Regions from separate parts of the Nocardioides sp. InS609-2 genome, predicted to be linked through region 2. Evidence: riboswitches for the same ligand, from Rfam matches in the RefSeq annotation. Region 2 holds a riboswitch; the other holds the start of a gene.

Region 1 (15,296 bases), 480 kb from region 2:
TCGCCGTCGGACTCATCTGCGGCATCGCCTTCGCGCAGGCGCCGGCGCTCCTGGCGGCGCTCGCCGTGCCACCGTTCGCGCACGGTCTGTGGCGCGGGGCCCGCGGAGTGGCCGCGTCTCTCTCCGCCGAGGCCATCGGACTCGTGGTCGTCATGGGACTGGGACAGGCGGCGCCGACGGCCGACCAGATGGCGGACGTCTTCACCTGGCTGGTCACGGGGTTCGGGCTCGGCCTGGTAGCCAGCTTTCTGGGCTCACTGGCCGACGAAGAACCCGACAGCTCGGCGCCGTACCGCGAGGCCAGGCTGCTCATCCGCGAGCTGCTCGACCTCTCCGGCCGACTCAGCGGCGGACTCGACCCCACCAGCATGGCGGGGTCGATCCTCGAGGAGGTCGGCTCGGAGCTGCCGGTGCAGCGTGCGGTGCTCCACGTGAGCCGCGACGACGTCCTGATCGCCCTCGCCAGCCACTCGTCGTCCGAGGAGCCCGAGCCGTCGAACATCGACGAGCTGGCCGAAACGGCCTGGTCGGAGGGTTCGGTGCAGGTGGTCGGTCACGACTTCGCCTTCCCACTGACGACGTCCGGCGTGACGATCGCCGTCGTCAGCGGGCGACTCGCTGCCGGTCTCGACCCCGAGCTGCTGGGTCTGACCAAGCAGCTGCGCTCGCTCGCGACCAGGCTCGAGCCGATCGCGCTACGCCTCGACACCGCACAGCTGTTCGCGGAGTTCCGCGACTCCGCGACCTCCGACGAGCGACGCCGGCTGGCCAGGGAGATGCACGACGGTGTGGCCCAGGACATCGCGTCGATGGGCTACATCGTCGACGCCCTGATCAGCGCGGCGCCCACGCCCGAGCACGAAGCCGCGCTCCACCAGCTGCGTTCGATGATCACCTCAGTGGTCGGGGAGGTCCGTCACTCCGTGATGACGCTGCGCACCCAGGCCGGGTCGAGCGAGAGTCTCGGGGCCGCGATCGCGGCCTTGGCCCGCCATCTGAGCGACGTGAGCGGCATGCCGATCTCGGTGACCGCCGACGAACGGACCAGTCGCCTCCGCCACGAGGTGGAGGCGGAGCTGCTGCGCATCGCCCAGGAGGCGATGAACAATGCCGTGAGGCACTCGAGGGCTACGGTGATCAACGTGCACTGCCGCGTCCACGCCCCGTCCGCCGAGATCGTCGTCACCGACGACGGCCGCGGGCTCCAGCCCGGCCGACGCGACTCCCATGGCCTGTCCATCATGCGAGAGCGCGCCGCCCTCATCGGCGGCGTGCTCGACGTGGGTCCGGCCGAGGGCGGTGGTACGCGGGTGTCCGTCCGTGTGGGAGATTCGGTACGAGTGCACCCTGACGACAACCCCTCACCCAAGGATCGCATCGACGCATGAATGCTTCCGCCCCAGCCAGCCCGACGACCGTCCTGCTGGTCGATGACCATGAGCTGATCCGGCACGGCCTGGCCACTGCCTTCTCCCTCGACTCCTCGCTGCGCATCGTCGGCCAGGCCGGCACCGTCGCGCAGGCCCTGGCTGCGTGGCAGGAGCAGCGGCCGGCCGTGGTGGTCACCGACCTGCAGCTGCCCGACGGCACGGGTCTCGACGTCGTCCGCGCCGTACGTCGCGAGGCTCCCGACGCAGGCCTGGTCGTGCTGACCATGCACTCGGGCGACGAGCAGATCTTTGCTGCCATGGAGGCCGGCGCCTCGGCCTTCGTCGGCAAGGACTCGCCCTCCACCGAGGTGGTCAAAGCCGCCAAGCACGCCGCCGTGTCCCCCCGCACCTTTTTGTGCGCCGGTCTCTCGTCGGCGATGATCCGGCGCACCACTGGTGAGTCGACCCGGCTCTCCGACCGCGAGCACGAGGTGCTGCTGCTGCTCGCCGACGGACTCGGTGCCGGCCAGATCGCTGGCCAGCTCTACATGAGCGAGTCCACGGCCAAGTCCCACATCGCGCGGATCTACCAGAAGCTCGGCGCCACCAACCGCGCGCAGGCCCTGGTGACCGCGATGCGGAGCGGGCTGCTGTCGAGCATCTCCCCGAACGTGCGTTGACCGCGCGCCCGGGTCACCCCCGTGATAGCCCGTTCGGGCTATGCATCCTCGACTGATGTGTGGACCGCATCACGCCGCGATTGCGGTGAAGATTGCGTCATCGGGCCAGGCGAGCGCCTCCGGTCCCAGCATCCACATCGGAAGGACTCACCATGATCCAGTACATGACCATTCTCCTCCAGGGCCACAGGGCGAAGATGGACGAGCGCGGCGCCTCCGCCGTCGAGTACGGCCTGCTCATCGCCGGCATCGCGGCCATCATCGTCGTTGCCGTCATGGCCCTCGGCCCGGTCGTCAAGGAAGCCTTCTCGGACACCTGCACTGCCATCAGAAGCAGCACCACCACCACTGCCACCTGCTCAACCTGACCTGCGCTCAAGCGTGATCGGGGATGGCCGTGGGCAGCCAGCTCGCGGCCATCTGTCCCATCAAGACACTGTGAAGGACGTAGTGACGTGAGGCAGAAGCCATTGCGGGATGAACGGGGCGCCAGCGCCGTCGAGTACGGCCTGCTCGTCTCGGGCATCGCCGCGGTCATCGCGGTTGCCGTCTACCTGTTCGGCGGGGTCACCGGCGAGATGTTCACCGGGACCTGCGACACCATCAGGATCGAGACGGGTGCCAGCAGCGGCTCCTGCTCCTGACGCATCGGGTTCAGTCGATCAGCCGGTCGGCGACAGCGATCCGCATCAGCACTCCCGGGTGCGACCCGAACCACCACTGTGACCACGCCGGTGGTGTCGAGTCGGCCATCGACCGCAGCGCCAGTTGACGCTGCAGCTCCACGAACGGCGCCCGCTCCCCGGTAGTCCTGAGCGCGTCGACATCGGCCCGCGTCTCGATCTGCCGGCTGATGCCGTTCTGCACCGGCGCCGACAGCACCGTCCCGAACGCCATCAGCGCCAGCACCAGCGGCACCACCGCCACGTCGGCCATCCCGTCGCTCCCGTGGCCCGACCGGCGCCGTGACCAGCCGACGACAAGCGCGAGCAGACCGACACCCATCACCGCACCGGTCGCGCCCAGCGCGGTGCCCACGACCACGTCGCGATGTCGTGCGTGGGCCAGCTCGTGGGCGACCACCGACAGCGCCTCGTCGCGCGGCAGGTCGTCGACCAGATTGTCGTAGAGCACGACCCGCCTGGTGCCGCCGAAGCCGCTGACATAGGCATTGAGCGTCGTCGTACGACGCGAGGCGTCGGCCACCAGCACGTCGTCGACCGGCACGCCCTCCTTGCCGGCGAGCTCGAAGATGCCGGTGCGCAGGTCGCCGTCGGGCAGCGACGTGAAGTTGTTGAACACTGGCTCGACGAGCAACGGGTAGACGAACGACCCGAGCACGATCAGGGCCGCCAGCAGGCCTGCCGCGACCACCGGCCAGACTCTGCGCCACCGTCGGGCCAGCCCGATCAACATGACCAGCGCGATGCTGGTCACCACGATGTCGAGCACTTCGCCCTTGACGGTGTCGATTACGTAGCCACCCCACGACTGGCGCGTCAGGTCGTTGGCTCGCTGAAGGCGTCGCAACATGATGGCGAAGGGCAGGGTGACCAGCCGGCCGATCAAGTCGCAGGCGGCGACGCCGAGCACGATCCTGACCCACCAGGGTCCGGGCAGCCGCTGCATCAGGCTCCGGCCGAGTCGCGTGAAGCCCAGCGCGGCGGCCACGACCAACGCCACGGCGAGCGACCCCCAGCTCCAGATCCGGGCCCACCGGGCGAAATCGTCGGCCCGCGCGAGCTGCAACGTCGTGAACACCGACCCGGGGTCGACGGGCGTCACGCGACCTCCGGGCACGGGGTGCCAGGGCACGACGAGTGCAGCGAGCACGACGAACGCGAGGCCACCCACGGCGGTCACCCACCACGCGATGCGACGATCTCCCGGCGTGGTGGTGTCGGTCACGAGGCCAAGTCTTGCAGGCGGTCCCGCCACAGCCGGACCAGCCGCTGCTGGCTGATGCCAGCCTCTCCCAACGCATCCTCGACAGCGATGCCCGCGTCGGCGGCCCGGTAGACCTTCTCGAGGCCGTCCTGGCCGATCTGCTGAGAGAGCACCAGGCAAGCGAGCCAGGCTGACTCGTAGACCGCCTCGAGCCCATCGGCCGACGGGTCGAACTCCTCGGCTCCGGGCAGCCGGTCGGGTGGCCCGTCACGTCGCACCTGGCCCGCAATGCGGGCGGCGGTGACCGAGAGCGGCAGGCGGACCTTGAGCAGGGCGACGTAGTCGGCGAAACCCTCGAGCAGCCACAGCGGCATCGGGCTGAGCGCGGCGTCGGTGGCGATGTGCACGACCTCGTGGGTCATCACGATCTGCGCGCCCTCGCTGCGCAGCCGGCGCGAGACGTCCGGGTTGACGAACACGTGCACGGGCGCCTGCTCGTCCTGGGATCCGTCCACCGTGGTCGTCACGGCCGCGACCGCGTCGTAGCTGCCCGGGGCCGAGCCCAGGGCCGCGTTGAGGCCGGCCGCGGACGCCGGCACCTCCACCACGACCGACGGCCGCCACCGCGACAGCACGGCGCGCACTGCCGGGTAGGCGGCGCGGAGGCGGTCGGCGTACGTGCGGGCGACGCGGCGCGACTCGGCGGCGAGAACCAGTAGCCCCTTGCCGCGTACGACGTGCACGCGCTGGCCGAGCCACACGGGTGAGCGACGGCTTCCGAACGGGTCTCCGAAGGACGTGATGCCCACTGTGTCTGCCACCGGTGCGAAACCGACCACCACCTCGGTGGCGGCCGGGAAGCTGTCGAACCCGCCGAAGGCCCAGGTGAGGTCGACCGCTGCCTGCCAGGAGCCGTCGGCAGCCACGGCGCCGACCTCGTCGACGTACCGCATCGAGAAGTCCTCGACGTCGAGGTCACGGCTGTTGGCCACCACGTCGGCCAGCAGGGTGCGCGACGCCTCGTCGGGAGCGAGGGCCTCCAGTGCGGAGCCGTCGCCCGACTCCACGGCGTGTTCCAGGGTGTGCAGGGCAGATGCCGCCAGCGCGGGCTGTGCACTCGGCCGCTCCCCCGGCGTGGCGCCTGGCTCGACGCGGTAAGTGTCGTCGCGGAACACCACGACGACAACGACGACCAGGGCCGCCACGACGCACAACGAAAGACCGGCCACCCACCAACGTGGGCGACCGGTCCTCGAGGTCATCTGTGGGGCTCCATCAGCCGGGGCGAACCGCTCCGACATAGGGCATCGAGTAGAGGCCGGAGACTGCCACGCCCGTGCCCGGGTTGGCGGCGTGCACGATCAGGCCGTTGCCGATGTACATGCCGACGTGGCTGATCGGGCTGTAGTAGAAGACCAGGTCGCCGGGCTGGAGGTCGCTGGCCGCGATGTGCGGGCCGGAGCCGTACTGGGCGCTGGACGAGTGCGGGAGACCCACACCGGCCTGGGCCCAGGCCATCATCGTCAGACCGGAGCAGTCGAACGCGCTCGGGCCGGCAGCGCCGTAGACGTAGGAGTCGCCGACCTGCGCCATCGCGTAGCCGACGGCGGCCGCGGCCCGGCCTGACGCGGGTACGTCGGAGGGCAGGCGGGTGGTGCTGCCACCGCGGGACAAGGCGAGCAGACGGGTGCGCTCCTCGTCCTTCAGCTCGGAGAGCAAGGTCTTGGCCTCGGCGAGCTTGGCGTCGACCTCCTTCTTCTCGTCGGAGAGCTGCGCGGTGACGTCGGCGATCTCGCTCGAGCGCTCGGTCGTCGCCTCGTGGCGCAGGTCGAGGGCGTCGAGCTCGGTGGAGTAGGAGGAGAACAGGTCGGACTGGAGGTCGTTGAACGCCGACATCGTCGAGAGCTGGCCCAGGAAGGCGCCGGGGTCCTCGGAGACGACGACCTGGCCGACCGTGGAGATGCCCTCGCCCTGGTACTGGCGGAGAACGGACTCGCGGACCTGGTCGCGGACCACGTCGAGGCGGGCGTCCTGACGGCGCTCGTCGGACTCGAGCGTGCCGAGGTCTTCGGTCAGGTCATCGAGCTGCAGCTGGGCGTCGTGGTAACGCTCCTGCGCCTGCTCGGCCTGGTGGTAGAGGCGGTCGACGCGCGCTTGCACGTCCTTGATCTCGGGCTCGGCCTGCGCCGGAGTGGCCGCGATGAAGCCGGTGAAGGCGATCGCAGTCAGGCCGATGACGGCAGTGCTGAGTCGCAGCCGGTCGTGGATCACGAGCGGGCGGTCTCCCTTGTGTGTCGTACGCCTACCGGGTGAGCTGACGGATTCGGGCACGACATGCCCTACACCGACTCCTCGGCCACACAAGTGCGGCCGCCTTGACGGCGATTCACCCCAGAGGGAATGGTTCCCCGGCTCCAGGTCACGGTTGCCCGTGACCAAAGACTCGGCGCGGCCCCCGCACAGATCCTGATGATCCGCTGCCACGGGAGCCAGAACGTCCGAGACTAACGGCGCAGGTGTGGCTGAGCCAAACTTTCAACCGGATGTCGCGCCGCGTTTCGGGTCTCATCGTGAGATCCGAGTCACACCTGTCACACCTGCCTCATGCGGACTCGACCTCCGGACCGGCAACCGGCCGCACCAGCCGCAGCGGTGGCACCAGCCCACTGGCAGCCAGGACGTCGAGCGCTGCGCGTTCGTCGTCGTCGAAGGTGAGTTCGGGGGGCGGGCCCAGGAGCACCGTCACCACGCAGTCGTGGCAGGCCAACCCCCGCACCAGGCAGGTGTCGCAGTCGATCCGTGTCGTCATGCTCCGGACTGAAACAGCCGGCACCGACATTCCCGGCCGGGCCGGCCGTCAGCGGCGTGTCGGGCCCGGGTTCGCGCCCGGCGTCACGGTGTCAGGAGAGCCACGAGGCTCGCCGCGGAGATCACCCGGGCACCACCGCCAGCCACGTCGGAGCCGAGGGCCTGGTCACTCGTCACGACGACCAGCGGGCGCCCCGAGGGCTCGACCGCGACCAGGTCGCGGATCACGTCGTCGGCGATGACGCCCAGCGGGCTGAACAGCACCTTGACCCCTCGGGGGGTCGGCACGACGGGCCGGGTGGTCGAAGCGGCGGCGTCGAACACCACCGTGGTCTCGGCGCCCGTGCGGGCGACCACCGAGGCGAGCCCACCGATCAGGCGCACCCGCTGCGCCTCCAGTGACGAACGCTCCCAGGCCGTCTTGCTGACGTTGTAGCCGTCGACGATCAGGCGGGCTCGCGGCAACGAGAGCAGCTGTTCGAGCAGGGCCGGCCCCTCGGGTGGGCCGGGTCGCGCCGCCAGGGGCGCCCCCGCGGCCTCGATCTCGGCCTCCAGCCGGTCGCCGGGAGCCCCGTCCACCGGGGGCAGGGCCAGCTCGCGCCGCAGACCGCTGGCCGCGTCGAGCACCGTGTCGAGCAGGAGGCGGGCGCGCAGAGTGGCGTCGTCGCGCTGCGCGCGTGCCTCCTTGCGCTCGGTGCGTGCCCCGGCCGAGAGCTCGTCGATCTGGGCTCGTAGCCGCCGCAGCTCGGTCTCAGCGCGAGCTGCGACCTGGCTGGCCGCGCCCTCGGCCGACGCCACCGCCTCGCGAGCCTCGTCGAGCGCGGCCTCGGTGGCCCGCTGGCTGGCCCGGGTGTCACCGAGCTTGCGGCGCAGGGTCATGTTCTCGGTGCGCAGGTCGTCGAGCCGCTGCCGGTGGGTCGCCTTTGCCTCGCGCGCCTGGGTCTCCAGGGCGTCGACGCGCTGACGCAGGCGCTCGGTCTCCGCAGCGCTGGCATCGGGGGTCCCGGTGGGGATCAGTCGGCCGAGCGCGTCGTCGTACGCCGCCTGCCAGTCGTGAGGTCGGGTGAGCCAGGCCCAGGCCGCCGAGGCTGCGGCGTCGTCACCCGACGGGGCGGCACCGGCCGCGACCTGTACACCCACGGCAGCCCGGAAGTTTTCGTCGGCCATCGCCGCGGCAATGGCCGCCCCACCCAGGCGGGCGCGCCGCTGTGGCGCGAACAGCACCACCCGGCGCAGTGGCGCGGGGATGTTCGTCACCGAGGGCAGGGCATCGGAGGCCAGCGACAGCACGCGCTGCCGGACGACGTCGGACAGCTCCCCCAGCAACGGCCCGGACGTTTCGGGATCGACGCTCATGGAGTCGTCACGAGGCAGTCACCCCGACCTAGCGCTGACCGGCCGCCGGACCGTCGACGGACGGGTCGTCCGCGAGCGCTGCTTCGTTGCGGTCGACCAGCTCGATGGCGTCGGCGCGACCGCACCAGCGGCAGGTCACCGACTCCAGTGCCTCGTCCTTGACCTGCTCCTCCTCGACGACGTGGTCGCCGGCCAGGTCGAAGTGCCAGAACTCGGTGGTCCGGCGGCTGCGGCTGACGTCGAAGCGGGTCAGGTTGCCGCAGCCCGCGCAGCGCCAGCGCTGCGACGCGTCGGGAAGGGCGGTGGTCACGAGGTGTCTCCTGTCGAGCGTGCGAACCGTCGGTACGGCGATCCCGGTCAGCGTAGTCCGCGGGGCGTCCCGGCTTTGTCGGTGCCCACGTCTAGCGTCGCCGACATGAGCACTGCCGTTCAGGGTGCGGCCTCCCGATGGGAGGCGCAACGCAGTTTCGACGAGCTGGGCCGGCCCTTGCGCGACATCACGTTCACCGTCGTCGACCTCGAGACGACCGGCGGCTCGGCCGCGGGCGGCTCGATGATCACCGAGATCGGGGCCGTCAAGGTGCGCTCCGGTGAGGTGCTGGGCGAGTTCCAGACCCTGGTCAACCCACGCGCCGAGATCCCGCCGTTCATCGCCGTCCTCACCGGCATCACCAACGCCATGGTCAGCGACGCGCCGTCGATCGAGTCCGCGCTGCCGGCGTTCCTCGAGTTCGCGGCCGGCACGGTGCTGGTGGCCCACAACGCGCCGTTCGACGTCGGTTTCCTCCAGCACTTCAACCGCGAGCAGGGCCGAGCCTGGCCACGGTTCGAGGTGCTCGACACCGCCAAGCTCGCGCGCCGCGTCATCACCCGCGACGACGCGCCCAACTGCAAGCTCTCCTCGCTGGCCCGCGTCTTCAACTCCACGACCACCCCCAACCACCGTGCCCTGTCCGACGCCCGCGCCACGGTCGATGTCCTGCACGGGCTGATGGAGCGGCTGGGCGGGCTGGGGGTGCACACCCTCGAGGAGCTCCAGACCTTCAGCTCACGGGTCAGCGCCTCCCAGCGCAAGAAGCGGCACCTCGCCGAGTCACTGCCGCACTCCCCCGGCGTCTACCTCTTCAAGGACGACCGGTCCCGGGTCCTCTACATCGGCACCTCCCGCGACCTGCGCAGCCGCGTCCGCACCTACTTCACCGCCTCCGAGACCCGCTCGCGGATGGGCGAGATGGTCAACCTCGCTTCCACCGTCACCGGCATCGAGTGCGCGACCCCGCTCGAGGCCGAGGTGCGTGAGCTGCGGTATCGCCGAGCACAAGCCGAGATACAACCGCCGCTCGCGGTTTCCCGAGAAGGTCCACTTCGTCAAGCTCACCCGCGAGGCCTGGCCCAGGCTGTCGCTGGTGCGCCGGGTGCTCGACGACGACGCCGACTACCTCGGCCCCTTCTCCTCCCGCAAGACCGCAGAGAAGTGCCTGGCCGCGCTGCACGAGACGTTCCCGGTGCGCCAGTGCTCCGACAAGCTGCCACACACCCCGACCCCCGCCACCCGGTCGGCCTGCGTGCTGGCCGAGATGGGTCGCTGCCTGTCTCCGTGTGACGGCAGCGTCGACGCCTCGACGTACGCCGCTCTGGTCGGGCAGCTGCGCGACACCTTGCTGCGACGCCCCGACGAGGTGGTCGAGGCGATCAACCAGCGGATGAGCTCGCTCGCCGGGCTCGAGCGCTTCGAGGAGGCCGGCGTCCACCGCGACCGGCTGTCGTCGTTCGTGCGTGCCGCTGCCCGCACCCAGCGCCTCTCCGCCCTCACCCGGTGCCCCGAGGTGGTGGCCGGCCGCAGGGAGGACGACGGCCGCTGGGCCGTCCACGTGGTCCGGCACGGTCGACTGGCCGCCGCGGGAGTCATCCCTTCCGGTGCCGACGCCCTGCACTACGTCGCAGAGCTGCGCGCCAGCGCCGAGTCCGTGCGCAACGCGCCCGGCCCCGTGCCGGCGGCCACCGCAGAGGAGACCGAGAAGGTGCTGCGCTGGCTCGAGGCGCCTGGCATCCGCCTCATCGACGTCGACGGTGACTGGGTCTGTCCGGTGGCGGGTGCCACCCGCCACCTGCCCTTGTACGACGCGGCCACCCAGGCACGGCTCTCTCTGGTGCCGTTCGACGAGCAGCGCCTGCCGAGCCCGGTGCACCGCCCGGCCCGCTAGCGTGTCCCCATGATCACCGCCATCGTCTTCGTGAAGGCCGACGTCGCGCGCATCCCCGAGGTGGCCGAGGCCATCGCCGCCCTCGACGGCGTGAGCGAGGTCTACTCCGTCACCGGCCAGATCGACCTGATCGCCCTGGTGCGGGTCACCAACCACGACGACGTCGCCGCCGTCGTGGCCGACAAGCTCAACAAGGTCGACGGGGTCACCGCCACCGAGACCCACATCGCGTTCCGTGCCTACTCCCGCCACGACCTCGAGTCGGCGTTCTCGCTCGGTCTCGACTGACGTTGGTCTCGCGGTATGGCCCGTTGTGACTAGACCGACCGACGGTCGGCCATTTCCCCTCGTTTGACGCCGGCGAGGTCTTTACCTTCCTTACGCTGCTGCGGACAGGTGGAGGTAGCCATGGGGATCCGGGACGCGTGGGTGTGGTGCCCGCGTACAACGAGGGCAGCGTGCTCTTCGACGTGATCACGCGGCTGCGCATCGACTTCGACCACGTCGAGTGCGTCGACGACGGTTCCCGCGACGACACCGGCGCACAGGCCCACCGCACCTGGTGCCGTGGCCGATCGTGACTGGTCTGCCGTGCGCGACCTCTTGCGACACGGGATCGGCGCCTGACATGCCTTCGCTGCTCCGCACCTGGACGACGGCCTTCGTCGGACTCATGCTGCTGCAGGCCGTCTGGCTCCTGGTCGTCCCGCCCTTCCAGGGCATCGACGAGCACGACCACGTGTTCAAGGCCGCGGCAGTTGCGCGCGGCGACTGGAGCCGCACCCACCAGCAGGTGGCGAGCGGACGCGGTGAGCTGCTCGCCGTACCCCGCGACATCGTCGAAGGCGCCCGGCCGGTGTGTGAGGCGCTCAGCTACACCGGGCGCGACGACTGCAGACCCAGCGCAGAGCTGGCCGACGGGCGAGTGCTGGTCGGCAGCGCCGCAGCTCGCTACAACCCGGCCTTCTACGCGGTGACGGGAACGGTCGCACGGCCGTTCCACGGGGTCGCCGCCGCGCAGGCCATGCGGATCACCACAGCCGTGTGGTGCGCGGCGCTGATGGCGCTGGCGTTCGCCGTCGTCCGCCGTACGGCGCGCACCAGCTGGCCAACCGCGGCGCTGGTCGCAGCATGCACCCCGACGATGCTCTACTCGACCATCATCGGCGCACCCAACGGCCCCGAGATGGCAGCCGGCCTGTTGTTGTGGTGTGCGCTGCTGTACGGCAGCGTCGACGGTGCTCATCCGCCGCGCTGGGTCGTCGTCGCCGGCACGGTGGCCGCGGCGCACATTGCCGTCCTGCGCTCGCTTGGTCCGTTGTGGCTGGCACTGATCCTCGGCACCGCTGCCTTGGCCATGGGCGTCCCGGGCTTCCTGAGGGCATCACGAAGTCGTCGCTTCCGCCCGTCCCTCGTCGTCGCCGGCATTGCGGTGGGTGCTGGCGTCGCCTGGACTCTCACGTCCGGCACCAACGACCCGTCGACCGAGACCGGTCCGCACATGACCGCAAGCCCGTGGCCGAAGATGTTCAGCAACTGGATCGCCTGGGTCCTTCAGCAGGTGGCCGCTGTGCCGAGCCGCAATAACGACGCGCCGATCATCGTCTATGCCCTCGTCATCGCTGCGTGGGCATTGCTCCTTGTCCTCGCGCTCCGCGCTGCGCCGGGTCGGGCCCGTCTCGCGACTGTGGCCATCTTCGTGATCGTCTCCCTGATGGCGATCTCGATAACCGTGTTGTCATTCGCGCAGCTCGGCTACGCCTGGCAGGGTCGCTATGCTTGGCCGTACGTCGTTGGCTGGCTGGCTCTCGCCGGCTGGATGCTCGACCGTTCGACCACACGCACTCGCGGCGCTGGCGCGATCTCGGTGATGATCGGAACCGCCATGGCCGCCGGCTTCACGGTCACCGCCCTCGACCTCGCCAACACCCTCTCGGCACTGAGCGGTGGCGTCCTCAACGGCTGGACTCCCCCACATCCCCTCCTCGTGAGCGGCCTCGCGGTGACAGGTCCCGGCCTGCTTCTCCTGGCCATGCGGCAGGCCGGCGCGACGGGGCAGCACGAACGAGCAGAGGATCGCGACAGGCGTGAAGCTGGTCGTCAAGCGTTGATCCGCTAGCCTCCGGCCGTGACCTGGCTCGAGGACTTCTGGCTCGACATCCTCGGCTGGGGCGGCAGTGCACTCCTGGTGTACTCCCTGCTCCAGTCGCGGGTGCTCCGCTTTCGCGTGCTCAACCTCGCGGCCTGCGTGCTGCTCGTCGTCTTCAACGCCGGCCTGGCGGTGTGGCCGATGGTCGGCATGAACATCGTGCTGTCTGCGATCAACGTGTGGTTCATCGTGAAGCTGCTGCGCAAGCGGCACGACGAGGCGGCGTTCGAGGTGCTGCAGGTGCGACCGGACGCCGAGTACCTCCGCCACGTCCTTCGGGTGCGCGGCGACGACATCCTCACCTTCCAGCCCGACTTCACGTGGGACGCCGAGGCTGCCGGCCAGTTCGCCCACCTCGTGCAGCGTGGCGACGAGACCGTCGGCGTCGTACTCCTGCACGCCGATGGCGACACCGCGCGGGTCCTGCTCGACTACGTCACGCCGCGCTACCGCGACTTCTCCCCCGGCGAGTTCGTCTGGCGCAAGAGCGGCCTGCTCACCGGCCTCGGCATCCGCCGCGTCGTGACGCCGCCGCGCATGGTCGGGGCCTACTACGACAATCTCGGGTTCCGCCGCGAGGGCGAGTCGTTCGTGCTCGACCTGCCGTCAGCGGCCTGACGCAGCGACCCAGCGTTCGAGCGTCGCCGCCGCCGCACCGGAGTCGATAGACTCGGTCGCCCGGTCGAGGCCTGCCTGCAGCTGCTCGCCGAGCGCTCCTTCACGTGCGTCGTAGATGGCCAGGGCGGCCCCCGCATTGAGGAGTACGGCGTCGCGCACTGCCCCGGTCTCGCCGGCCAGCAGGCGGCGTACGACCTCGGCGTTGTGCACGGAGTCGCCGCCGCGCAGCGACTCGACGGGGTTGCGGGCGATGCCGTGGTCGGCCGGGTCGAGCACCGAGCGGATGACCTCGCCGGCGCGCACCGCCCAGACCGTCGACGTCGTCGAGACGGTGAGCTCATCGAGCCCGTCGTCGCCGCGGAAGACCCAGGCGTCGACACCGCGGCGGGCGAACACCTCGGCCATGATCGGCGCCATCCGCAGGTCGGCGCAGCCGATCGCCTGGGCTGCCGGCCGCACCGGGTTGGAGAGCGGGCCGAGGAAGTTGAACGTCGTGCCGATGCCCAGCTCGCGCCGGGGCGCGGCGGCGTGCCGCATCGCCGGGTGGAACGCGGCCGCGAAGCAGAACGTGATGCCGGCTTCCTCGGCCACCTCCGCGACGCGTGAGACGGGCAGGTCGAGGCGGATGCCGAGGGCCTCGAGCACGTCAGCGGACCCCGACGTCGACGACGCCGAGCGAGAGCCGTGCTTGACGACCCGCGCCCCCGCACCGGCCGCGACGATGGCGGCCATGGTCGAGATGTTGACCGACATCGAGCGGTCCATGCCGGTGCCGACGACGTCGAGCAGCCGGCCGGGCACCGAGATGCGGTTGCCGGCCGCGAGCATCGCGTCGGAGAGTCCGATGACCTCGTCGACGGTCTCGCCCTTGGCGCGCAGAGCCACCGCGAAGCCGGCAATCTGCGCAGGGGTCGCGGCACCCTCGAGCACCTGCCCCATCGCCCACGCGGTCTGCTGCGATGACAGGTCGCGACCCTCGACGAGGCCGGAGAGCACGTCGGCCCAGGTGGTCGTCATGGCCGGCTCAGGCTGTCGCCGGCACCCGCGACTTGAGCAGCGAGATGACCGCCTCAGCCAGCGCCACCGGGTCGATCGGGTGAGATACGGCGGCCTCGGCGCGCGACCAGGTCGCCAGCCAGGCGTCCTGGGGGCGGCCGGTCAGCACGAGCACCGGGGGGCACTGGAAGATCTCATCCTTGAGCTGCTTGGCGATGCCCATGCCACCGGCCGGGACGGCCTCGCCGTCGAGGATGACCAGCGCGATGCCGCCGGCGTCCATGTTCGAGATGACGACCGGCTCGGTCGCGACCTCGACGTACTGCAGCTCGGGCAGGTCGGGGTGCGGACGACGACCCAGCGCGAGGATGACCTGCTGACGCGTGTCGATGTCGTCGGAGTAGACCAGCACCCTCAACGGTGCGGTCGGGGCGGCGGCGGTGTCGGTCACGGCGCCGATGCTACCGGTCCGGGGCCCGGGCGGCGTCGGCGGCCGCTCGTGCCTCGAGCAGGTCCAGACGCCGGTCCTCACGCCTGCCCTCGGCCATCGACGAGCGCACCCACTGGACGAACAGGACGCCGAAGAAGACCAGCCCGATCAGGTCGCCCGACGCCCACAGGATGCCGCCGGCCCGGTGCTGGTCGGCCATCGCATCCGGCAACCAGGCGCCCATCGGGCCCTCGCGCAGGGCGAGGTACCACTCGCCGGAGATCAGCGTCGACTGCCCCATGATCGTCACGCCGAGGAAGGCGTGGAAGGGCAGCGTCATCATCACGAGCAGCAGCCGGAACGGCCAGCGCACCCGCCCCGGCACCGGGTCGAGACCCATCAGCGGCCAGAAGAACAGCGACCCGACCAGCACCAGGTGCACGTGCATGAGCTCATGGACGTACGCCGACCGCAGGCTCGCGTCGTACCACGGTGAGAAGTAGAGGGCCCACGGCGAGACGACGTACAGAAGGAACGCGAGCGGGGCGAAGGACAGCACCTTCGCGACCCGGGAGTGCAACGCGACCAGCAGCCAGCGCCGAGGTCGCGCGGGCAGCGTGCGCAGCGCCAGCGTCACCGGGGCGCCCAGTGCCAGGAACAGCGGCACGATCATCGACAAGATCATGTGCTGGACCATGTGCGCCGACAGCAGCGTCGTGTCGTAGCGCGCCAGCCCGGAGGCCGTGGCGACCAGGAACGCGCCCATGCCGACCCCGACGAAGGCCACCGTGCGTCCCA
Region 2 (15,296 bases):
GGTGTCACGCTCGCGGCGGGGGCGTTGGGTGCCTTCATGTACTTCGGCATCCACGAGCGCGCGACCGACCAGCTGAAGTTCATCCCATGGATCGGCGCCGACCAGTACGTCGTGGCGCTGGCAGCCGTTGCCGTACTCGGTCCGGTGCTCACGTTGCTCCCGACACTCGTACTGACGCGCAAATACCTCAAAGTCTGATCCGCAGCGGTTACGGTCGCGGTGTTCACTTCCCCGAACACAAAGGCAGACCGGTGCGTCTCTTCCCCCGTACCGCTCGTCGACGCATGGCCGCTGCGCTTGTCGTGGCGACCCTGGCAGTCGGCGCGCTGGCTACCCCCTTCGCGAGTGCTGACGACCTCAAGGACAAGCAGAAGTCCGTCGAGCGCGACATCGAGCACGCCAAGAAGGACCTCGACGAGTCCAGCAGCCGGATGGCCAGGGCGCAGACCCGGCTCGAGGACGCCCGCACCCAGCTCTCCGGCGCCGAGGTCGCCCTGGCGACCGCGCAGGGCAGGGTGGCCGTGGCCCAGCAGCGCGACGCCGAGATGCAGATCGAGCTGACCGACGCCGAGGCCGCGCTGACCCAGGCAAGTGCGGACCTCGACACCGGGCGCGCCGACATGCACACCCAGCAGGACCACGTGGCCTCGACCATCTCCTCGATCTACGAGCAGGGTGACCCCGAGCTGCTGGCCTTCGCGGCCCTGCTCGACTCGCAGACCCCCGCCGACCTGACCCGCTCCAACGAGGCCCGCAACGCGATCGTCGGCCGCGAGACCCGCGCCTACCAGGAGCTCCACGCCGCCAAGGTGCTGTTCGCCGTCCGCGAGAACCAGGTCGAGGCCGCCAAGGAGGCCGTGGCGGCCAAGCGTGACGAAGCCGCCGCGCACCTCACCGAGATGGAACAGCTCGAAGCCGACGCGGCAGCCGCCGAGCAGTCCGTCGCCGCGCTCGTCGGCGAGCGTCGTACGGCGGAGAACGAGGCCAGCGCGGCCCGAGCCGCAGACGCCAAGGCGCTCACGGAGGCGAAGAAGGAGGGCGAGCAGATCGCTGAGCTCCTGCGCAAGCGGGCCGCCGCCGCTCTCCGCCGCGCCCGCGCCACCGCACGGGCCCAAGCCCAGTCGGGCCCGCCGGCCAGCAGCGGCGGCTTCCTCAGCCCGCCGGCCGAGGGACCCATCACCTCGCCCTTCGGCTACCGCATCCACCCGATCTACGGCTACTACGGCCTGCACGACGGCGCCGACTTCGGCGCCGCGTGCGGCTCGCCGCTCTACGCCGCGGCCGACGGCAAGGTCATCTCGGCCTACTCGAGCAGCGTCTACGGCAACCGGATGATCATCGACAACGGCGCCGCCGCGGGCGTCGGGCTGGCCACGATCTACAACCACGCCACTCGCTACACCGTCGTCGAGGGCCAGCAGGTCAAGCGCGGCGAGGTCATCGGGTACGTCGGCTCGACCGGCTGGTCGACCGGCTGCCACCTGCACTTCACGGTGATGGCCAACGGCAAGGCCGTGGATCCGGCCAACTGGCTCTGACCTCCTCGAAACCGGATTGCCCCTCCTGAGAGGATGGGCCCATGGCACGTGAGCAGGGGACCAAGTCGGTCGCGCAGAACAGGAAAGCGCGCCACGACTACCACATCGAGGACACCTGGGAGGCCGGGCTCGTCCTGGTCGGCACCGAGGTGAAGTCGCTGCGGGCCGGCCGCGCGTCGCTCGTCGACGGCTTCGCCGAGGTCGACGGCGGCGAGGTGTGGCTGCACGGCGTGCACATCCCGGAGTACTCCCAGGGCACGTGGACCAACCACACCGCCCGCCGCAAGCGGAAGCTGCTCCTCAACAAGGCCGAGATCCACAAGATCGAGCGCAAGCTCAGCGACCAGGGCTACACGCTGGTCCCGCTCAACCTCTACTTCAAGGACGGGCGCGCCAAGGTCGAGATCGCGCTGGCCAAGGGCAAGAAGTCCTACGACAAGCGGCACTCGCTGGCCGAGCGGCAGGCCAACCGCGAGAAGGAACAGGCGGTCCAGCGCCGGCTCAAGGGCATCCCGGACTGATGACTCTCGAGATCGTCGACCGGCTCGGGCTGCCGGGGATCTTCGACATCCACACGCACTTCCTGCCTCCGGGCGTGATGGCCAAGGTACGCGCGCAGTTCGACGAGGCCGGGCCGCTCATCGGCCGGCCGTGGCCAATCGAATACCGCGACGACGACGAGGCCCTCGTCGAGACGCTGCGCTCGTTCGGTGTGAAGCACTTCACCGCGCTGCCCTACGCGCACAAGCCCGCGATGGCGGAGTTCCTCAACGATTGGGCCTTCGGCTTCGCGGCCCGCACGCCGGGCGCCCTGCGCTGCTCGACGTTCTTCCCCGAGCCGGGGGTCACCGACTATGTCGAGGCGCGACTGGATGCCGGCGTCGAAGTCTGGAAGGTGCACGTGCAGGTCGGCGCCATCGACGTCACCGACCCGCTGCTCGACGCTGCCTGGGGGCTGATCGCCGATGCCGGCACCCCGGTGGTGCTGCACGCCGGTAGCGGACCTGTCGCCACGCCGTACACAGGTCCGGGGCCGGTGGCCACGCTCCTCGAGCGGCATCCCGCTCTGTGCCTGGTGATCGCCCACGCCGGCGCGCCGGAGTACGCCGAGTTCCTGGCCCTCGCCGAGCGCTATCCCCGCGTGCACCTCGACACGACGATGGTGTTCACCGACTTCTTCGCCGACGTGGGTGCGCCGTTCCCTGAGGCCCTGCTGCCGCGGCTCCGTGACCTGGGGGAGAAGGTGCTGCTCGGCTCCGACTTCCCGAACATCCCCTACCCGTACGTCACCCAGACCGACGGGCTGGAGGCGCTGGGCTTCGGTGAGGAGTGGCTGCGCGGAGTGCTCTGGCACAACGCGTCGCGGCTCCTGCCACGGGCCTAGGGAGAGCTGACACCGAGCGCCCGGGACAGCAGCTCCCGACGGCTTCGGCTCCCGGTGCGGTCGAAGACGGACTTCAGGTGGTCCTGCACCGTGTGCGGCGAGACGCCCATCCGGTCGGCGACCGCGCGCGTGTCGAGTCCGGCGGCCAGCAGTCCGACGAGCGTCGTCTCCCGAGGGGAAAGCCCACACGCGCGGGTGAAGACCTCCAGCCGGTCCAGCGGTGCGGTCTCCTCCATGGTCACGGCGATCGGAGCCGACCCGTCGGTGGCGTGCAGGCGCGCGGCCCACGCGGTGATCCACCGGCCGTGTGCGAGGTGGACACGGGCCCGGGCCGGATGGTCGTCGACGCCCCGCTCGGTCGCGAGCAGCTGGGCCGCGACGTTCAGGATCACCGCCGGCACAGGTGCCCGGTCCGCTGACGGCGGCAGCAGGGTGCTCAGCCAGCGCTCGGCCGTCTGCGTGTCGCCGATGACGTGCAGGTCTTCGTCGACGAGGAGCACACCCGGTCCGTCGCGAGGACCGGGTGGAGCCGACAACTCCGAGAAGGTCCTGGCCTGGCACCGCCGCAGCGCCTTCGCCAAGGGGGCCCGGGTCCGTTCCAGCAGGTCCAGGTGGCCGTCGTCGAAGCTCCCTTCCTCTCGCCAGAGGTCGAGGAAGGCCCAGGTGCCGTGCCGGTCACTGTGTACGACGGACGCGACGTCCGCGGCGTACGGCGCGAGGGCGGTGCGCCATCCCGCGGCCGCGTCTTGCGGGAGGGCGCTGAGTCGGACCGGCGCATCCAGGCTCGTCCAGCGGTGCTCCGGCGTGAGGTACTTCGCGCGGACGAGGCCCGGCAGGCCGTCGAGCTTCGGCACATCGGCGTACGGCGCGGAGCCAACGGTCGTGACGGGGTCGGTCAGCACCCACGCGTACCAGCGGAAGCCGAGCACCGGGCGCAGCGCCTCGACGACGCGCACCCGCAACGCGGTGGCGTCGTCCGCCGAGTCACAGAGGCGTCGGACGACATCCTCCGCCCGGCGCGGATCAGGCCGCGTCATGGCCCGACGCTAGACCCCACATCCGTGGGATGGGAACGGTCGGGACGCCGTCCTAGCGTCGCGTCATGACCACCCTCCACATCGAGCACCCGATCACCGACTACGACACCTGGAAGGGTGCCTTCGACCGGTTCGCCGATCTGCGCCGCGAGGCCGGCGTACACGCTCATCGGATCCATCGACCGGTCGACGACGAGCACTACGTCGTCATCGACCTGGACTTCGACGCCATCGAACCCGCGACGCGCTTTCTCGGCTTCCTCAGGGAGCGTGTCTGGGCAGTCCCCGAGAGCTCACCCGCGCTCGCCGGCGAGCCGCAGACGAGGCTGCTGGAGACCCTCGAGGAGGAATGCGTGTCGGCTTCTCGGCGTTGAGCACGTAGACTGACCAACACAACTCAAAAGGGGCTGATCGGTTTCGACTTGGGACGTTAGTTCCAGGAGAAGCGGGTCGAGAAGCCAGCGTCATCTCGTAAACGATCGCTGGAAAACACAGTTGCCAACTCTAATCGCAACGACTTCGCTCTCGCTGCCTGAGCAGTGATCGAAGGGTCTGACCGGGCATCTGTCCTCGTCCCGGACCCAGGCCTCATCTAGAGGACTTGCTGGTCACTTCCTGCCAGGAGGAGTGACCGGGACTTTATCCTGGCTGAGCCCGTCGGCGACGTGTCTGTGCGAGCGCCGGGGCCGAGAAAAGCGACAACACTGACTGCACCCGGAGAAGACCTGGTTCGACGCTCGAGGACGCGGGTTCGATTCCCGCCAGCTCCACGCCGATCCGGTGCGACCACCGAGATCCAGCCCTTTTGAACGAGAGCCGTTCCGACTCCGGTCGGAGCGGCTCTCGTGTTCTTGCAGCTGGTCAAGCCGGTGCGTGCGCCACGTGTGTGCGCGCCGTCGGCCGCGCTTCGAGGCGCTCCGGCTCGATCGGGAGCCCGCAGACCTCGCAGATCCCGTAGCTGCCGTCGACGACGCGTGCCAAGGCGGCGTCGATCTCGGCCACTCGTTCACCTGCCTGTCGAGCCAGCGCGCCCACCTGCGACCTCTCGAAGGCGATCGTCGCGCCCTCGGGGTCGTGCTCGTCATCGGCGTTGGTGTCGCGTGAGGACGCCACGACCTCGTCGTACTGCTCCGTCAGGGTCGCCAGTCGTTGCAGCGCCTCCGAGCGGAGGCTTTCGAGAGTACGGCGGGGGTCGGGCACCATGAGAGTCACCGACTCAGGGGCCGTGATTCAAGGAGTCCAGCCCGGGTCGCGGCCGGCGAGGCCTAGCACCCGGTCGAACGCCGGCGCGTCATCCGGTACGTCGACCACGCGGCCGAACAAACCGTCACGACCGGCTCCGTCGGCGTCCTCCGGCGTTACGATCGGGAGCACCGCCTCGCACTCGCTGTCCGAAGGTTCGTAGGACTGGCCAGTCGCCACGGCGATGTCCCAGCCGTGCAGCAGCACCTCGTCGAGGGCGACGAGTCCGCCGATCTCGCCGGGCAGGTCCACGCCGCCGGCCTTCGTCATGCCCTCCCACGCCCCGGCGTCCTGCCAGGCCGTCGAGAGCTCGCCGAGCAGCTGCTCGACCTGCGCGCGCCAGTCGTCGGGCAACGGGTCGGTGACCGGGCCCGGCGGCGTCGAGGTCGTCGGCCCGTCGATCTTGGCCGCGGCGTCGCGGAAGGCGACGGAAAGGCCCATCAGGTGCTGGAGCAGCGCGGCGACGGTGCTGCCCGTGGGGGTCGGGGCGCCGAGCTGCTCGTCGGTGACGGCGGCGGCCACGGCGCGGGTGCGGTCAGTGGTCGGAGTCAGGTCGATCATGACCCTCACCATGGCACAGCGTCGTACCCTCGCGTCGTGACGCCGTTCTGGATCAGCGCCTTCCTCGACGTACCCGCCACCGATCACGCCCGTGCGGCCGACTTCTGGAGCGCGGTGACCGGGATGTCCCCCTCGGAGCCGCGCGGTGACCGCGGCGAGTTCACGACGCTGGTGCCCGAGGAGGGCGACGGTTTCCTGCGCATGCAGCGCGTGGGCGACGGTCTCGCACGCCTCCACCTCGATCTGCACGTCGAGGAGCCGCGCGCCGCGGCCGACGCGGCGATCGCTCGCGGAGCGCAGGAGCTCGCGGAGCTCCCCGGGTACGTCGTCCTGACCTCGCCCGGAGGCCTGCCGTTCTGCTTCGTCGGCCACCCGGCCGGGCGACGCCCGCCCGCGCGCACCTGGACCAGTGGGCAGTCGAGCCTGGTCGACCAGGTCTGCCTCGACATCGCCCCCGCGGCGTACGACGAGGAGCTGGCGTTCTGGGCAGCCACCACCGGCTTCCCGCTCGATGCCCACCAGCGCCACCCCGAGTTCAGGCTCCTCGAGGGACCCGACGACCAGCCGCTCCAGCTGCTGGTCCAGCGGCTCGACGACGGCGACGGGCCGACGACCGCCCACTTCGACCTCGGCACCTCTGACGGCGGTCGGTCTGCTGAGGTGGCGAGGCACGAGGCGCTCGGCGCGACCGTGCTGCGCGAGCACGAGCACTGGACCGTCCTGAACGACCCGGCCGGCATGACCTACTGCATCACCGACCACCCGGTGCGCTGATGGACTGCCTCTTCTGCTCCATCGTCGCCGGCAAGGCGGAGGCCGAGCGGGTCATCGAGGACGACGACTTCGTCGGGTTCCTCGACGCCCGGCCGGTGTTCCGCGGCCACGTGCTGCTCGTGCCGCGCGAGCACGTCGTGACCCTGCCTGACCTGCCGGCGCCGCTGCGGGACCCCTTCGTCGCGCTCGGCCAGCGGCTCTGCACCGCGATGGTCGAAGCCCTCGGCGCCCAGGGGTCGTTCGTGGCGATCAACAACACCGTGTCGCAGTCGGTGCCACACCTGCACCTGCACGTCGTACCCCGGACGAAGGGCGACGGCCTGCGCGGCTTCTTCTGGCCACGCACGAAGTACGCCGCGGGCGAGGCCGCGACCTACGCCGAGAGCCTGCGGTCGGCGCTCTGATCGCGTTGGGCGGCGGGGCGCAGCCGCGGGATCCCCGCCGAGACGTTGCCGGTCCCGATGGCCGCGATCCACACGGCGGCCGCGCCCAGCACGGCCCCCGCGAGCGCGTCGACGAAGAAGTGCCAGCCGAGGTAGACCGTGGCCACCACGGTCAGCGCGAGGAAGACGTGGCTGGCGACGAGGATCACGCGCGGCAGCCCGATCAAGTGCGCGATCAGCACCATCGTCACCATGATCGCGACATGGAGGGAGGCGAACGCGGCAATGGTCTGCACGGCGCCGGTCGCGAACGGGTCGGCCAGCACCTCCGCGCGGTCACTCATCATCGACTCCTGGAGACCGGTCACCATGGTGTCGTTGAGGGAGGAGAAGTCCTGCGGGGCCGAGTAGATCGGCCCGAGCGTGGGCATCGCGAAGTACGTCGCCACGCCCAGCACCCAGTCGACCGCGACCGCGGTGACGTACCACGAGCCGGCCGCCCGGGACCGGGTCCAGAGCAGCGCCACCGCGAGGCTCAGCGGCACCAGGACGATCCACACGACGTACACCAGCGACATGGCCTCGGCGGCCCAGCCGGTGCCCAGGACGCTGTGCAGCACGTCGGCGGGGTCGTGGCCCAGGAAGATGGAGCGGTCGAACGATGCGAGCTCGTTGTCCCAGAGCCGGTCGTTGACGAACGGCACGTAGCTCTTCAGGTTGCGGAACGCCGCGTAGCAGGCGTACCAGGTGATGACCCCCGCGAGCGCGAAGACGAGCTGGTCGCGGCTCCAACGCTCCCGCGCGACGGCCACGACTGATCGCCTACGCAGCACCGCGCGCGGCACGATGTCGAGAGCCAGCGCCGCGAGCACGATCAGCGGCAGTCGGACGTAGGTCGGCACCACCACTCCGTCAGGGTCGCGGATCGGCAGGTCCCAGGCGCGCGAAACCACCACCATGGCTACCACCATGGCTGCTCCCAACGCCCCCGCGAGACGGAAATTCGGCCCACCCATGCCCTAACGGTACGACGCCCGCCGTCTAGGGTGAACCCGGCGCCCCATCGCGCCTCCCCCCAAACGTGAAGGAGTCACCATGGGTCGCTTTGACGGACGCATCGCCGTCGTCACCGGAGCCGCACGCGGCATCGGGTTCGCCACCGCCCAGCGCTTCGCCGAGGAGGGCGCCAGGGTCGCGATCCTCGACCTCGACGAGTCTTCTGCCGCCGAGGCCGCGGCCAAGCTGGGCGAGGGCCACATCGGCATCGGGTGCAACGTCAGCGACGGTCCCAGTGTCGACGCCGCCGTCGAGCGGGTCGTCAGCGAGCTCGGCGGCATCCACATCCTGATCAACAACGCCGGTGTCACCCGCGACAACCTGCTGTTCAAGATGACCGAGGAGGACTGGGACCTCGTCATGGGTGTGCACCTCAAGGGCGCTTTCCTGATGACCAAGGCCGCCCAGAAGCACTTCGTCACGCAGAAGTACGGCAAGATCGTCAACCTCTCCAGCGTCTCCGCGCTGGGCAACCGCGGCCAGGCCAACTACTCCGCCGCAAAGATGGGCATCCAGGGCTTCACCCGGACCCTCGGCATCGAACTCGGCCCCTACGGCGTCAACGCCAACGCCATCGCCCCCGGCTTCATCGCCACCGAGATGACCGACGCCACGGCCGCCCGCGTGGGCATCCCGGTCGACGAGTTCCGGGCGATGACCGCCGAGCGCAACCCGGTCAAGCGGGTCGGCTTTCCCGAGGACATCGCGGCCGCAGCCGCGTTCCTGTGCAGCGACGAGGCCTCGTACATCACGGGCCAGACGCTGTACGTCGACGGCGGCGCGAAGCTGGTCAGCTGACCGTGACAACGCATCCCACCTATGACCAGCTCCTCGACCTGCCGGCGTACGTCGAACAACCCGTGCCGATGCCCTTCGAGGACATGAACGGCCACCTCAACGTCCGTCACTACCTCGGCATCGCGAGTGAGGGTCTCGACGAGTCCCTGGTGTCGCTGGGCATCCCGCAGAACTGGCCGATCAGCGCCGGGCATGCCTGCTTCTCTGCGGAGCACCACTGCACCTACCTGACCGAGCTGCGCACGGGAGACATGATGTCGGCGCGGGTCCGGCTGCTCGGGCGCTCCGACCGTGCGGCGCACGCGTTGGTCTACCTCCTCGACGAGACCCACGGCCAGGTCAGCTACGTCATGGAAGAGATCTTCCTGCACATCGACATGAGCACCCGGCGGACGGCGCCGTGGCCCGAGGATGTCGCCGCCAACATCGACCGGCGGGTCGCCGAGGATGCCGACCTGCCCTTCCCTGCCTCGACCTCGGGATGCCTGGCGCTGCGCTGACCGAGCCTTCCGCGAGAGCGAGATCCTCATCACGATCGCGCCTGCAACGCCTCGAGGCTTGGACTTTGAGCCCCCGTCTGCCTAACGTTCTCGGCTGCACCACCGTCCGCGGGTACGCCGAGTCCTGCCCCTCCGCGCGACGTCCCCCGAGACAATGACACAGGGGCAGGAGTGGGGGACCCACAGGTTCCACGCCGGTTCGCAGCCCGATCGCGGACGGCTCGGGGTGAAGTCACACATGTGACGGAGCACTTTCCAGCTCCAACCCGACAGCTCACCTCACAGGCGTGGGAAAGGAACAACAACCATGCCTGCGTTTTCTCGCATGCTGCGCTTCGGCGCGCTCCTGATGCTCGCCCTCGGCCTCATCCTCGGCACCAACACCCAGGTCAGCGAGGCCTCCACCCAGCAGGTGGACGACTCCTCGATCTCCAAGGGGGTCAAGGTCAAGCGGGTGGTGAAGAAGCAGGTCCACCGAGCGGAGAACATCGCGCTCGCCCAGCGAGGCGACGCCTACTCCTACGGCTCGGCCGGACCCGGCGCCTTCGACTGCTCCGGTCTCATCTACTACTCCTACCGGAAGGCCGGCATCAACGTGCCGCGTACGTCGTCGGCGCAGGCCGGTCACGTCCGCCGGATCTCCAAGTCGCACCTGCACCGCGGTGACCTGATGTTCTTCACCGGCGGTGGCGGCGTCTACCACGTCGGCATCTTCGTCGGCCGGGCCAAGACCGGCGCCGTGCAGATGCTGCATTCGTCGACGCCCGGACGGCCTGTGCAGATCGACGTACCGTGGACCAGCAGCTGGTTCGCGGGCACCCTGCGCCGAGCCTGACAACAGAGCCGCCGGGTGACAACCCGGGCGCGCCTTCCCGCACACAGGGTGGGCGCGCCCGCACACTTGCCGGTAGAAACCGCATCACAGCTAGGAGTCCCCGTGCACCTTCCCCTGCGCACCTTGCCCTCGTCCCGTCTGGGCATCGCGGTTGCCGCGCTCGCCGCGACGTCGCTGCTTCTCGCCGGTTGCGGCGACAAGGAAGCATCGACCGACCCCGAGGCCGCTGGCGCCCCCGGTGCGCCGGCCGGCGGGACCGCCGAGGAGCCGGCCCCGCCGGCGACCTGGCCGCTCACCGGCCTGCCCGTCGCCGAGGGTGGCAGCGTCGACCTCAAGCACCCGGTGATGGTCACCAAGATGGACAACACCGAGAGCAGCGCTCCACAGCTCGGGCTCAGCAAGGCCGACATGGTCGTGGAGGAGCTCGTCGAGGGCGGCGCCACCCGGCTCGCGGCGTTCTACTACTCCCAGCTGCCCGAGGTCGTCGGCCCGGTGCGGTCGATGCGCGCCAGCGACATCGGCATCGTCTCCGCGGTCGACGCCGACATCATCACCTCTGGTGCTGCCGGGGTGACGATCAGCCGCATCCAGGACGCCGGCATCACGTTCTTCCAGGAAGGCGCCAAGGGCTTCTTCCGCGAAGGCAGCCGCTCCGCGCCGTACAACCTGATGGCACGGCCCAAGGACGTCGCCTCGGTGATCAAGCAGAAGGCCGCCCGCCCCGACGACTACTTCACGTTCGGCGACGCCGCGTCGCTGCCGAAGGGCCAGAAGGCCACCCAGTTCTCGGCGTTCTTCGGCGGCATGCACACCACCAACTGGGCCTACACCAACAACGGCTACGTCAACCAGAACACCTACGCCGCACAGGGCGACGAGTTCCCGGCCGACACCGTGCTCGTGCTCCGCGCGGAAGTCGGTGACGCCGGCTATCGCGACCCGGCGGGCAACTTCGTGCCGGAGACCAAGTTCGAGGGCAGCGGCCAGGCCCTGCTCTTCCACGGTGGCCGCGTCGTGAAGGGCACCTGGAAGAAGGACGGTCTCAAGGGCGCGCTGCGCCTGACGACCCAGAAGGGCGACAGCCTCGCGGTGCCGGCCGGCAAGACCTGGGTCGAGCTCGTGCCCGACGACGCCAGCAACGGTCGCGTCAACTACAGCAAGTAGCGCTCACTCGCGGTCGGCGGGCAGGCGCACGCCAGCCTCGAGCTGCGCCTGCATGCCCGCGAGGATGAACCCGATCGCGCTCTCGACGCGCGCGCTGGCGATCGCGGGATCCTCGCTGGAGGCCACCGACTCGCCGGCCGACGACAGCGCGCCGAAGAAGATCCGGCTGAATGTCTGCAGCATCTCGTCGTCGAGCTCCCAGTCGCCGGCGCCCAGCACCGCGCGCACGATCTCGACGACGTGGGCGTACGTCGTCCGCTCCTCGTGCTCGCGGAACCGCTCGTGGCCCAGCACGGCCGGCCCGTCCTGGATCACGATCCGGCGGTACGCCGGCTCCTGCACGACATCGAGGAACTCCCGCAGCCCCGCCTGCGCCTTGGCCCACGGGTCGCGCTCGCCCTTGAGCCGCAGCGAGATGCGCTGCGCCGCCCGCGACTCAACCCGCGCGAAGACGTCCTCGAAGACCGCCTGCTTGCCGGTGAAGTGGTGGTAGAGCGCGCCCTTGGTGACCTTCGCGCCGGCGACGATGGCGTCGAGAGAGGTGTTGGCGTAGCCGTGCTCGCTGAACATCTGCTCCGCCACGTCGACCAGTGACCGTTTGGTCGAGGAGTGCGAGCGGCCCGCGACGGGGACCTTCGGAATACGCGCCTTGGGCATCCGCCCACTCTATGGATCGCATGTGCTCCGGATCACCCGCGCCACGTTTGGCTACCGAGAGCATGTCGACGTACCTTGAGTACGTACCAACGGTATGTGTCATCCAGACAAGGAGCTGACCATGACCTGGAAGTCCTTTCATCACCGCGGGGAGATCCTCCGCACCGTGATGACCACTGCCGACGTCCGTCGTGACGGCATCCTCCCGATGGACGTCGAAGGCGTGGCCGAGACCTTCGGCGACGAGCTCTCCTTGCTCGGCGCCCTCCAGCTGCGCTGGCACACCCGCCTGGCGGGTCGCATCGAGCGCGAGCTCGCCGGCCAGCCCATGGACCTCGAGTCCGCCGTGATCGCAGCCTGGCACGACACCGAGGCGCAGCTGCCGGGCGTCCGGGCGATCATCGACCACTACGTCGACCAGCCCACCGACCCAGCGATGCGCACCGCGCTCACCAAGGCGGCCACCAAGGAGCACCTGCTGCTGGCCGCGATGGCCGGCAGGATGAGCCTGGGCAGCAGCGTCGACCCCGCCGCCGTACGCGTCGGTGCAGAGATCGCCGCCCGCGCGCGGGCCACGTCGCCACTCGTCTCGAGTCCCGCCGGTGCCCACGCGGCCCCGCGGATCCTCGAGCGGATCAAGGCTGCGCTGGCGGCCTGACACCACAGCGTGCGCGACCTCGGGCATGATGACGCCATGACCGAGGTCGCCGTCGGCTCCCTACTCGTGGCCACCCCTGCGCTCGTGGATCCGAACTTCGCCGACACCGTCGTGCTTCTGCTCGACGTCAACGACGAGGGCTGCCTGGGCGTTGTGCTCAACCGGCCCTCACCGGTTCTCGTCGCCGAGGTGCTCGCCGACTGGCGCGACATCGTCGGCGAGCCCGAGGTGCTGTTCCGCGGCGGACCGGTCAACCCCGAGGGCGCCCTGGCGGTGGGCCGGCTGGCCGACATCAGCGACGTGCCGGTCGGCTTCCGCACCGTCTTCGGCGACCTGGGTGTGGTCGATCTCGACACCCCACTCGAGCTTGTAGACGGCTCGCTCGCCGGCCTGCGGATCTTCGCGGGCTACGCCGGCTGGGGCATCGGCCAGGTGCAGCGCGAGATCGCCACCGGTCACTGGTACGTCGTCCCGTCGGTGGTCTCCGACGTGTTCCGTCTCGACTTGACCGACCTCTGGCGCGACGTACTCCGTCGGCAGCCGGGTGAGATCGCCTGGCTCTCGACGCGCCCTCTCGACCCCGATCTCAACTGACCTAGACTCTCCCCAATGAGCACCATCGGCTTCTCGCCCGGCACCGACACCATCGAGGACACCCGCACCGTCCCGACCGACGACGGCGACCACGAGCGGTTCTCGCACTACGTGCCCAAGGACAAGCTCACCGAGGCGATGGTCATGGGCACCCCCGTGATCGCCCTGTGCGGCAAGGTCTGGGTGCCGAGCCGTGCACCCGAGAAGTACCCCGTCTGTCCCGACTGCAAGGACATCTGGGAGTCGATGAAGCCCGGTGGCAAGGGCGACAAGGGCCCCGAGGCGTGACGGGACGGCACGAAGCCGTTCCCCATGAAGGTTCCGCGGCCCTGACTCCTGCCCTGCCGATCTCGCCGGCCTGGCCCGACCGCGCTGCCTGGGGCACGGCACCCTCCCTGCGCGCGTGGCAGAACGCCGCCATGACCCAGTACGTCGAGGAGTCGCCGCGCGACTTCCTGGCGGTCGCGACGCCGGGTGCCGGCAAGACGACGTTCGCCCTCACGGTCGCCGCTGAGCTGCTGGGGCGCCGCATCGTCGACCGGATCATCGTCGTCGCCCCGACCGAGCACCTCAAGACGCAGTGGGCGGAGGCGGCGGCGCGGGTCGGCCTGCCGATCGACCCGGCGTACTCCGCGGGCAAGGGCAAGACATCGGGTGACTACGTCGGCATCGCCGTCACCTACGCCGGTGTCGCGGTCAACCCGCTCGCGATGCGCATCCGCACCGAGAACTTCAAGACGCTGGTGATCCTCGACGAGGTCCACCACGCCGGCGACGCGCTGTCGTGGGGCGAGGGCGTGCGCGAGGCCTTCCAGCCGGCCACCCGCCGGCTGGCGCTGACCGGCACGCCGTTCCGCTCCGACATCAACCCGATCCCGTTCGTCACCTACGCGCCCGGCCCCGACGGCATCCCGCGGTCAGCCGCCGACTTCACCTACGGCTACGCCCACGCGCTGGCCGACAAGGTCGTACGCCCGGTGCTGTTCATGGCCTACTCCGGCGAGATGAGCTGGCGCACGCGCGCAGGCGACGAGGTTGCCGCGCGACTGGGGGAGCCGCTCACCAAGGACATGACCGCGCACGCGTTGCGCACCGCGCTCGACCCTGCTGGTTCGTGGATGCCGGCGGTGCTCGCGGCCGCCGACAAGCGGCTCTCCGAGGTACGCCGCCACATGCCCGACGCCGGTGGCCTCGTCATCGCCAGCGACCAGGACACCGCTCGTGCGTACGCCGCGCTGTTGAAGAAGATCTCCGGCGAGGCGCCCGTCGTGGTGGTCTCCGACGAGAAGGCCTCGTCGAAGAAGATCGCGGCGTTCACCGACTCCGATGCCCGCTGGATGGTCGCCGTACGCATGGTGTCCGAGGGCGTCGACGTGCCCCGGCTCGCCGTCGGCGTGTGGGCCACCACCACCGGCACCCAGCTCTTCTTCGCCCAGGCCGTCGGCCGCTTCGTGCGGGCGCGTGCTCGCGGCGAGACGGCGTCGGTGTTCCTGCCGTCGGTGCCTAAGCTGCTCGGCTACGCCTCCGAGATGGAGGTCGAGCGCGACCACGTGCTCGGCCGCCGCGTCACCGACGAGAACGACATCTTCGCCGCCGAGAATGCCCTGCTGGCACAGGCCCAGTCAGGCGAGGGCGCGTCCGACGAGCTCGACGGGCTGGCGTTCGAGGCGCTCGGCTCGACCGCGTCGTTCGACCATGTGCTCTACGACGGGGCCGCGTTCGGCCACGCCGGCGAGGTGCACGCGGGGTCGGAGGAGGAGATGGACTTCCTCGGCATCCCCGGCCTGCTCGAGCCGGACCAGGTGCGCGACCTGCTGCACTCCCGGCAGAGCGAGCGCGCCGCGCGCCAGAAGGCGGCCCCGCCGCCGGACACGGTCGCCGAGGTGTCCACGCACGAGCAGCTCGCCGTACTCCGCCGAGAGCTCAACGGCCTCGTCGGCGCATGGTTCCACCGCACCGGTCAGCCGCACGGCGTCACGCATGCCGCCCTGCGCAAGCAGTGTGGTGGGCCGGCGGCCGCCGTGGCGACCGCCGAGCAGCTGCACGCGCGCATCGACGCCGTACGCGAATGGGCGATCCGCAAGAGCTCCTGAGTCCGGTGCGCGTGCATCTCTC

Evidence for each region. A riboswitch is a leader RNA that binds a small molecule or an ion and turns the genes downstream of it on or off. The one in region 2 is predicted to bind cyclic di-AMP.
Region 1: linked by a shared signal. The riboswitch ahead of H4Q84_RS04485 (C40 family peptidase) and the one ahead of H4Q84_RS07060 (NlpC/P60 family protein) in region 2 are both predicted to bind cyclic di-AMP.

Annotation. Positions count from the first base shown of each region.
Region 1 covers NZ_CP060034.1:841,275-856,570, forward strand. The annotation lists gene H4Q84_RS04455 (histidine kinase) at 1-1,388, shown strand, start outside; gene H4Q84_RS04460 (response regulator transcription factor) at 1,385-2,050, shown strand; gene H4Q84_RS04465 (Flp family type IVb pilin) at 2,215-2,418, shown strand; gene H4Q84_RS04470 (Flp family type IVb pilin) at 2,506-2,694, shown strand; gene H4Q84_RS04475 (M48 family metallopeptidase) at 2,705-3,958, opposite strand; gene H4Q84_RS04480 (hypothetical protein) at 3,955-5,199, opposite strand; gene H4Q84_RS04485 (C40 family peptidase) at 5,213-6,268, opposite strand; cyclic di-AMP (ydaO/yuaA leader) riboswitch at 6,236-6,386, opposite strand; gene H4Q84_RS04490 (hypothetical protein) at 6,540-6,746, opposite strand; gene H4Q84_RS04495 (NYN domain-containing protein) at 6,830-8,101, opposite strand; gene H4Q84_RS04500 (hypothetical protein) at 8,130-8,411, opposite strand; gene H4Q84_RS04505 (DEDD exonuclease domain-containing protein) at 8,517-9,704, shown strand; gene H4Q84_RS23320 (hypothetical protein) at 9,679-10,305, shown strand; gene H4Q84_RS04510 (Lrp/AsnC ligand binding domain-containing protein) at 10,315-10,593, shown strand; gene H4Q84_RS04515 (hypothetical protein) at 10,731-10,886, shown strand; gene H4Q84_RS04520 (DUF2142 domain-containing protein) at 10,934-12,424, shown strand; gene H4Q84_RS04525 (hypothetical protein) at 12,434-13,072, shown strand; gene trpD (anthranilate phosphoribosyltransferase) at 13,061-14,089, opposite strand; gene H4Q84_RS04535 (hypothetical protein) at 14,097-14,519, opposite strand; gene H4Q84_RS04540 (cytochrome c oxidase assembly protein) at 14,530-15,296, opposite strand, start outside.
Region 2 covers NZ_CP060034.1:1,320,810-1,336,105, reverse strand. The annotation lists gene ftsX (permease-like cell division protein FtsX) at 1-198, shown strand, start outside; gene H4Q84_RS07125 (M23 family metallopeptidase) at 285-1,538, shown strand; gene smpB (SsrA-binding protein SmpB) at 1,580-2,059, shown strand; gene H4Q84_RS07115 (amidohydrolase family protein) at 2,059-2,922, shown strand; gene H4Q84_RS07110 (helix-turn-helix transcriptional regulator) at 2,919-3,959, opposite strand; gene H4Q84_RS07105 (hypothetical protein) at 4,025-4,333, shown strand; RNA gene ssrA (transfer-messenger RNA) at 4,363-4,732, shown strand; gene H4Q84_RS07095 (TraR/DksA C4-type zinc finger protein) at 4,821-5,162, opposite strand; gene H4Q84_RS07090 (TIGR03086 family metal-binding protein) at 5,190-5,762, opposite strand; gene H4Q84_RS07085 (VOC family protein) at 5,799-6,536, shown strand; gene H4Q84_RS07080 (HIT family protein) at 6,536-6,940, shown strand; gene H4Q84_RS07075 (phosphatase PAP2 family protein) at 6,910-7,878, opposite strand; gene fabG (3-oxoacyl-ACP reductase FabG) at 8,015-8,773, shown strand; gene H4Q84_RS07065 (thioesterase family protein) at 8,776-9,273, shown strand; cyclic di-AMP (ydaO/yuaA leader) riboswitch at 9,379-9,574, shown strand; gene H4Q84_RS07060 (NlpC/P60 family protein) at 9,581-10,108, shown strand; gene H4Q84_RS07055 (DUF3048 domain-containing protein) at 10,211-11,272, shown strand; gene H4Q84_RS07050 (TetR/AcrR family transcriptional regulator) at 11,276-11,929, opposite strand; gene H4Q84_RS07045 (hypothetical protein) at 12,051-12,587, shown strand; gene H4Q84_RS07040 (YqgE/AlgH family protein) at 12,624-13,181, shown strand; gene H4Q84_RS07035 (DUF3039 domain-containing protein) at 13,197-13,469, shown strand; gene H4Q84_RS07030 (DEAD/DEAH box helicase) at 13,523-15,274, shown strand.